3 regions of the Arthrobacter sp. T2-23 genome follow, and region 3 is predicted to be linked to each of the others. Evidence: riboswitches for the same ligand, from Rfam matches in the RefSeq annotation. Region 3 holds a riboswitch; each other region holds the start of a gene.
What was found. Region 3 has a riboswitch for S-adenosylmethionine ahead of ACZ5Z0_RS04415 (bifunctional o-acetylhomoserine/o-acetylserine sulfhydrylase). Riboswitches for the same ligand answer to the same signal wherever they lie in the genome.

Region 1 (2,225 bases), 1.3 Mb from region 3:
TCCGGGACCCGAGGCCGAAGCTTGCGCGGAGCGAGCCGGCGGGCAGGCCGAGCCGCTTCAGCAACGGGTGCGCGCAGAACCGGCCGTCGCGCAGGCCAATGCCGTGTTCCGCGGACAGGTATGCGGCGACCAGGCCTGCGTCGTAGCCGGCGACAGAGAAGTTCACGACGCCGATCGTGCCGGGGCCCTCCCCCTGGTCGGTGTCCTCGAAGATGTGGTGGACACTCACGCCGTCGATCCGCCGGAGCCCCTCGACCAGGAAGGAACGGATGGCGTCCTCGTGGGCATGCCACTGCCGCTCGTCGAGGGCCTCGATGACCTGGGTGGCGCGGGCCAGCGCGGCGGCGCCCAGGACGTTGGGGGAGCCGCCCTCGTGCCGTGCCGGGCCGGTAGTCCAGCTGACAGTGTCGAGCCGGGCGTCCCGCACGGCGCCGCCGCCGGCGAGGTGGGGTGTGCCGGCGTCGAGCCAGTCCGGGCGGCCGACCAGGACCCCGGCGCCGAACGGGGCGTAAAGCTTATGCCCCGAGAAGGCGAGGTAGTCGACGTCGTCCGCGGCGATGTCGATGCGGCGGTGCGGGGCGAGCTGGGCGGCGTCGACGGCGATCCGGGCGCCGAATTCGTGCGCGAGGGAGGCGAGTTCGCGGATCGGCAGGATTTCGCCGGTGACATTGGACGCGCCGGTGACGGCGAGCAGGCTCACGCCGCCGTGGGCGAGTTCCGTCCGGAGCTGCGCCAGGGTCCCGGCCAGGGTGCGGGCGGCGACGACGCTCCGGTGCGGGACGTTCTGCCAGGGCAACAGGTTCGCGTGATGTTCGATGTCGAGGTAGAGCACTTCGCCGGTGTGCCGGCCGTCGGCGACGGGCAGGCAGCCGGCCAGCAGGTTCAGCGAGTCGGTGGTGTTCCGGGTGAAGATCACGGAGTCATCCGGGCGCCCGCCGACGAAGCCGCGGACGATGTTCCGGGCGTTTTCGTACACCGAAGTGCTGAGCTGGGAGGCGTAGCCTGCGCCGCGGTGGACGCTGGCGTAGTACGGCAGGATCTCGTTCAGGTAGGCGGAGACCACGGACAGGGCCGGGGCGGAGGCACCGTAGTCCAGGTTGGCGTAGCGGACGTGGCCGCCCTGGATCAGTGGGGCTTGGATTTCGGCGCCGGAGACCGCGGACAGTGGCCGGCGGGCAGCAACGGCGGGACGGGCAGGAATAGTGGCAGTCGTCATGGGACCTCACTCGAAAAGGACCCCACGTACCGGGGATCCGCGCTTGCCGGGTCCGTTCCGGACCGGCCAGGTCGTCACCCGGGGCACCCCACCGCGAATGGAGGGTTGCCGGCCAGCAAACCGGGGTTTTGCGCTGGCACTCGTGACCTGTTTCGAGCGTAGGCCATGGCCGCTGCCGCAGAAAAGGAGCGGCAGGAATGTGAAGCGTTTTGTTACGGGATGCGCCCGGGAGCCGCCCGGGAGCCGCCGGAATGCCCTAGAGCAGGTCGTCGAGATCCGGGTTGAGGCGCTTGAGGACTTCTGAGTGCAGGATCGAGTTGGTGGCCAGGGCGTTGCCGCCGAAGGGGCCGTCCTCGCCCTCGAGCGAAGTGAAGCGGCCGCCGGCTTCCGTGACGATCGGGACCAGCGCGGCCATGTCGTAGAGGTTGAGTTCTGGCTCGCAGGCGATGTCGACGGCGCCTTCTGCCACGAGGCAGTAGGACCAGAAGTCGCCGTAGGCACGGGTACGCCAGACTTCCTCGGTGAGGCCGAGGAACTCGTCGAGGTTGCCGCGCTGCTTCCAGCCGCCCAGGCTCGAGTAGGACAGCGAGGCGTCCGAGAGCTGGGAGACGTTGGAGACCTTCAGCCGGGTGGCGGCCGCCAGGGACCGGCCCGTGTACGCACCGGCGCCCTTGGCGGCCCACCAGCGCTTGCCCAGCGCGGGGGCGCTGACAACGCCGACAACGGGCTCGCCTTCGTCGACGAGGGCGATCAGGGTGGCCCAGACGGGGACGCCGCGGACGAAGTTCTTGGTGCCGTCGATCGGGTCGATGATCCAGCGGCGCGAGCCGTGGCCCGTGCTGCCGAATTCCTCGCCGAGAACCGCGTCGCGCGGGCGGGAACGGGACAGCTGCCCCCGAATGGCTTCCTCGGCGGCTTTGTCGGCGTCGGTGACGGGGGTAAGGTCCGGCTTCGTCTCGACCCGAAGGTCGAGCGCCTTGAAGCGGCTCATGGTCTGGGAATCTACGGA
Region 2 (2,225 bases), 1.4 Mb from region 3:
TCGCCCGTGAAGGCACGCTCGGCCGCGGCGGCGGATTCGTAGACGAAGCCGGAGTTCAGGAAGATCGGCTCGGTGGTCTCCTGGAACCCGGTGCGGTCGAGGCCGCCGCGGACGGCCTGGGTATCCGGGCTCCAGCCCTGGGCGTCGGGATTGAAGCCCACTTAGTGCTTTCCGGAGTTGGTAGGGAGGCCGCGGTTCTTCCAGCCGTTGACGGTGCGGGCACCGGATGGGTCCGGGTCGCCCTCAAAGCCCTCAAGGACGTTGTAGGCGGTGAAGCCCGCCGCGGTGGCGGCGTCCGCGGCCGCCGCGGAACGCGCGCCGGAGCGGCACAGGAAGATGAGTTCGGCACCGTCGGCCGCGGGCACCTGCTGGCGCAGCTGCTCCACGAACTGCAGATTCGGGGTGCCGCCGGCAAAGGTCCACTGGATGAACAGCGGATCCCGCTGGCCGCCGGTATCCGCGGTATTTGGAACACCGATCTGGGCCCATTCGCCCTCGGTGCGGACGTCGACCAGGACGGCGCCGGCTTCAAGCCGGGCCCAGGCCTCCTGCGGGGTCAAGTCTCCGGCGTAGCTCACGCGTGGCCTTCGCCCTCGAACTCGACGGCGTCGAGCTCATCCACCGCGTTGGCGACGGCGGCGTCGGCGCTGGCGATCGCGGCCGGCAGCACGAGCGCCTGGGCAACGATCACGGTGCTGCCGTTGAACGTGGCAGAGGGGCTGCCGTGCAGGACATAGCCTTCGGCCAGCGCGGCGGACACGCGCTCGCAGAAGGCACGGTCATCGGGGCCGGTGAACAGGCGGTAGGCCAGCTTCACGTCGGCGCCGGGGGCGGCGGGGGACGGGGCTGGGGCTGTGGCGGGCACAGCGGGGGCGGACGCGTCAGGCACGACGGATCTCCTTCTTTCACGTTTGCAGCTCGAATGGGTCGATATGCCGAGTATTCACCTGAGGCACCCCGCCGCGAAAGGGAGGGTTGCCGACCGGCCAGTCAGGGCTTGGCGCCGGGTCTCATTACTCACAAAAAACGTAACACCTGCGACGCCGGCCCGCAGAGCCGCCGTCGTCATGTTAAGTAACCGGACCGGAGCCGGCCGGCCCCCGGGACTAGTCGATCGTGGCGTACAGCGCGTTGAGCTCGGCCGTGAGCTGCCGGCGCAGTTCGGGGGTACCAATTTCCTTGCCGTCGATGTGGTTCACCGGTGCGAGGAGCCGGATGCTGGAGATCAGCCACACGGCGTCGGCGTCGTAGAGGTCGTTGGGGACCAGCGGGCCGTAGCCCAGTTCCCAGCCGGCTGCCTTGGCCGCGGTGAACAGGGCGCCCTGCGAGGTCCCGGGAAGGATGCCGCTGTCCAGCTGCGGGGTGATCAGCCGGCGCACGGTGCGGCTCCCGCCCGCTCCGTCGTCGCTGGTCTCCAGGTGTGCCAGCAGGACGGTCGACGTCGGGCCCTCCAGGACCCGGCCGTCGGCGGACGTGAAGATGACATCGTCCGCGCCCTGGTGGTGGGCGTAGCGGAGTGCCGCCATGTTGACGGCGTAGGACAGGGTCTTGGCGCCCAACAGCAGCCAGGGGGCGCGTTCGCCCACCTCGCTGTCATAGCCGCGGTCCAGCAGGATCACGTCGATGCCGGTCTCGCGCTGGACGCGCCCGGCGGCCGGCGGCGGGGAGGCCTGGACCCAGCAGGTGGGGGTGGCAGCGCCCTCGACACCCCGGGTGGCCAGCAGCTTCACCACAACCTCGTCCGCCCCGTCGGCGCCGCCGCCAGCCGGGCCGGCGTGGCCGCGGAACTCGCCGATCGCGGTTTCAATCGCACGGCGCCAGGCGTCCTCCGCCGGAATATCCAGCTCCAGCGCCCGGGCGGAACCGGCCAGCCGGCTCAGGTGGGCCTGCAGCTTCCGCGGCTTTCCGCCCACCGCCAGCAGCGACTCAAAAACGCCGTCGCCGCGGGTCGCGCCCTGATCCGTGGCCATCAGCTGCGGTGCGGACGAGTCGGCGATCCGGCCGTTCTCAAAGGCGGGGTCGAGGAACACCAGCACCGTGGCGGGGGCCGGAACAGAGGCGGAGGTAGTCATGCCTTCAGCTTAGTGTGGCCCGCGGCGGGATAAGCTGTGCGGGTTGCCCGTTCCGGAACTGTTCCGCGGGTCTGGAGCTTGAGGGGTACGCCTGTGCTGTGGCCGTTTCCGCTGACCGGAATATTCCCGTCCTGGGTGATTCTGATCCTGACC
Region 3 (2,225 bases):
TCGAGGTCGGCGATGATGTCGTCGATGTGTTCAAGTCCCACCGACAGCCGCACCAGTCCGGGATTGACGCCGGCCACCGCCTGCTGTTCCGGCGAGAGCTGGCTGTGGGTGGTCGACGCCGGGTGGATCACCAGCGAGCGCACGTCACCGATGTTCGCCACGTGCGAGTGCAGTTCGAGGGCGTCGACGAAGCGCTTGCCGGCCTCCGCTCCCCCGGCGAGGTTAAAGGAAACGACGGCGCCGGTCCCCTTCGGACCGTACTTGCGGCCGCGCTCGTACCACGGGCTGGACGGCAGCCCCGCGTAGGCGACGGATTCGACGTCGTCCCTGGCTTCCAGCCATTCGGCCACCTTGACGGCGTTGGCGACGTGCCGCTCCACCCGCAGGCTCAGCGTCTCGATGCCCTGGGCGATGAGGAAGGCGTTGAACGGGGACACGGCGGAGCCGAGGTCGCGCAGCAGCTGGACCCGGGCTTTGAGGATGAAGGACAGGTTTGCCCCCAGCGCCCCGTCCGTCCCGAGGTCCCGGGCATAGACCAGGCCGTTGTAGGTGGGATCCGGGGTGTTGAAGCCGGGGAAGCGCTCCGGGTCCTTGCCGAAGTCGAAGTTGCCGGAATCCACAATCACGCCGGCGATCGCGGCGCCGTGGCCGCCCAGGTATTTGGTGGCCGAGTGGACCACGATGTCGGCGCCCCACTCGATCGGCCGGATCAGGTACGGGGTCGAGAGGGTGTTGTCCACGATCAGTGGCACCCCGGCCCGGTGCGCCACGTCCGCGACGCCCTCGATGTCCAGCACGTCCTGGCGGGGGTTGGAGACCACCTCGCCGAAGAAGAGTTTGGTGTTCGGCTGCACGGCGTCGCGCCACTGCCGCAGGTTGTCCGGGTCTTCCACGAATGTCACGGAGATGCCGAACTTCTTTAGTGTGTGGGCCAGCAGGTTGTAGGTGCCGCCGTACAGGCTGGGGCTGGCGACGACGTGGTCTCCGGCCTCGGCGATGTTCAGGATCGCGAAGGTCTCGGCGGCCTGGCCGGAGCTCAGCAGGAGGGCCCCGAGGCCGCCCTCGAGGCTCGCCACCCGCTGCTCCACCGCGTCCTGGGTGGGGTTGCCGATCCGGGTGTAGATGGGGGCGAGTTCGGCGAGCGCGAACCGGTTGGCGGCGCTTTCAGCGCTGGGGAAGACGAACGACGTCGTCTGGTAGATCGGCAGCGACCGGGCGCCGGTGGCGGAGTCCGGCTGCTGGCCGGCGTGGATCTGACGGGTTTCAAAGGACCAGGCGTTGGACATTGGAGAACTCCTGTGTGACTGGGCACAGGCCGCCCTGGCCTCGTGGGGCCGGGCCGGCTCTGGCGCCGCGCTTGCCTTCCGGCGGTTGCCGGAGGGCCAGGTCTTCACCCGGGGCACCCCACCGCGCATGGAGGGTTGCCGGCCAGCAAGCCGGGGCTTGATGCTGGCGCTCATGACCTGGCTTCAGTCTAGGAACGCGGTCCGGCGGCTGGATAGCTTTGTGACGAATATGAATTTGTCCCGCCGGCCGGCCGCAGGGCGTCCGCGGCCGGCGGCAGGCCCCGGGAAACCGCCGCGGTTCCGGGCGGATTTGCCGCACGGCGGGCAGGCAAACTGGACATCCTATGATGGTTAGGAGAGCCTAAGCTGAGAGCTCCATCACAAAGTGCCAAGATGAGGGCATGCGCATGGATCACGTCTCTTACGCCTGTGAACAAGATGGCCTCGCGGCCACCACCGAACGTATTGCGTCTGCCCTCGGCGTCGAAGCCGTCAAGGGCGGAGTACACCCCCGATTCGGGACCCGCAACATGATTATCCCGCTTGCCGGGCACAAGTACCTGGAGGTTGTGGAGGTTTTGGACCACCCCGCCTCGGACAAGGCGCCTTTTGGCCAGGCCGTGCGTGCCCGCTCGGCTGCCGGCGGCGGCTGGATGGGCTGGTGCGTCGAGGTGGACGACTTGGCCCCCTTCGAGGAGCGCCTGGGCCGGTCCGCCGTCAATGGCAACCGCAAGTTCCCGGACGGCCGCGAACTGGTATGGAAGCAGATCGGCATCCTGGGCCTGATCGCGGACCCGCAGGTCCCCTACATGCTCAAGTGGGAGGGCGACCCGGCCCTGCACCCGTCCAACGCCTACGCGAGCAACGTCAAGATGTCCGCGCTCACCATCGCCGGCTCGGCCGAGCGCGTCACCGAGTGGCTGGGCGAACCGGTGGAGA

Region 1: it holds a riboswitch for S-adenosylmethionine, as region 3 does, so the genes downstream of both, ACZ5Z0_RS14960 (aminotransferase class V-fold PLP-dependent enzyme) here and ACZ5Z0_RS04415 (bifunctional o-acetylhomoserine/o-acetylserine sulfhydrylase) in region 3, are expected to answer to the same signal.
Region 2: it holds a riboswitch for S-adenosylmethionine, as region 3 does, so the genes downstream of both, ACZ5Z0_RS10795 (DUF1737 domain-containing protein) here and ACZ5Z0_RS04415 (bifunctional o-acetylhomoserine/o-acetylserine sulfhydrylase) in region 3, are expected to answer to the same signal.

Annotation. Positions count from the first base shown of each region.
Region 1 covers NZ_AP027917.1:3,204,731-3,206,955, forward strand. Annotated here, with positions in the region: gene ACZ5Z0_RS14960 (aminotransferase class V-fold PLP-dependent enzyme) at 1-1,216, opposite strand, end outside; SAM riboswitch class IV at 1,251-1,364, opposite strand; gene hisN (histidinol-phosphatase) at 1,473-2,225, opposite strand, start outside.
Region 2 covers NZ_AP027917.1:2,337,488-2,339,712, forward strand. Annotated here, with positions in the region: gene ACZ5Z0_RS10785 (O-succinylhomoserine sulfhydrylase) at 1-161, opposite strand, end outside; gene ACZ5Z0_RS10790 (rhodanese-like domain-containing protein) at 162-578, opposite strand; gene ACZ5Z0_RS10795 (DUF1737 domain-containing protein) at 575-865, opposite strand; SAM riboswitch class IV at 903-1,018, opposite strand; gene ACZ5Z0_RS10800 (aminodeoxychorismate lyase) at 1,107-2,072, opposite strand; gene cls (cardiolipin synthase) at 2,166-2,225, shown strand, end outside.
Region 3 covers NZ_AP027917.1:946,424-948,648, forward strand. Annotated here, with positions in the region: gene ACZ5Z0_RS04415 (bifunctional o-acetylhomoserine/o-acetylserine sulfhydrylase) at 1-1,286, opposite strand, end outside; SAM riboswitch class IV at 1,349-1,464, opposite strand; gene ACZ5Z0_RS04420 (VOC family protein) at 1,688-2,225, shown strand, end outside.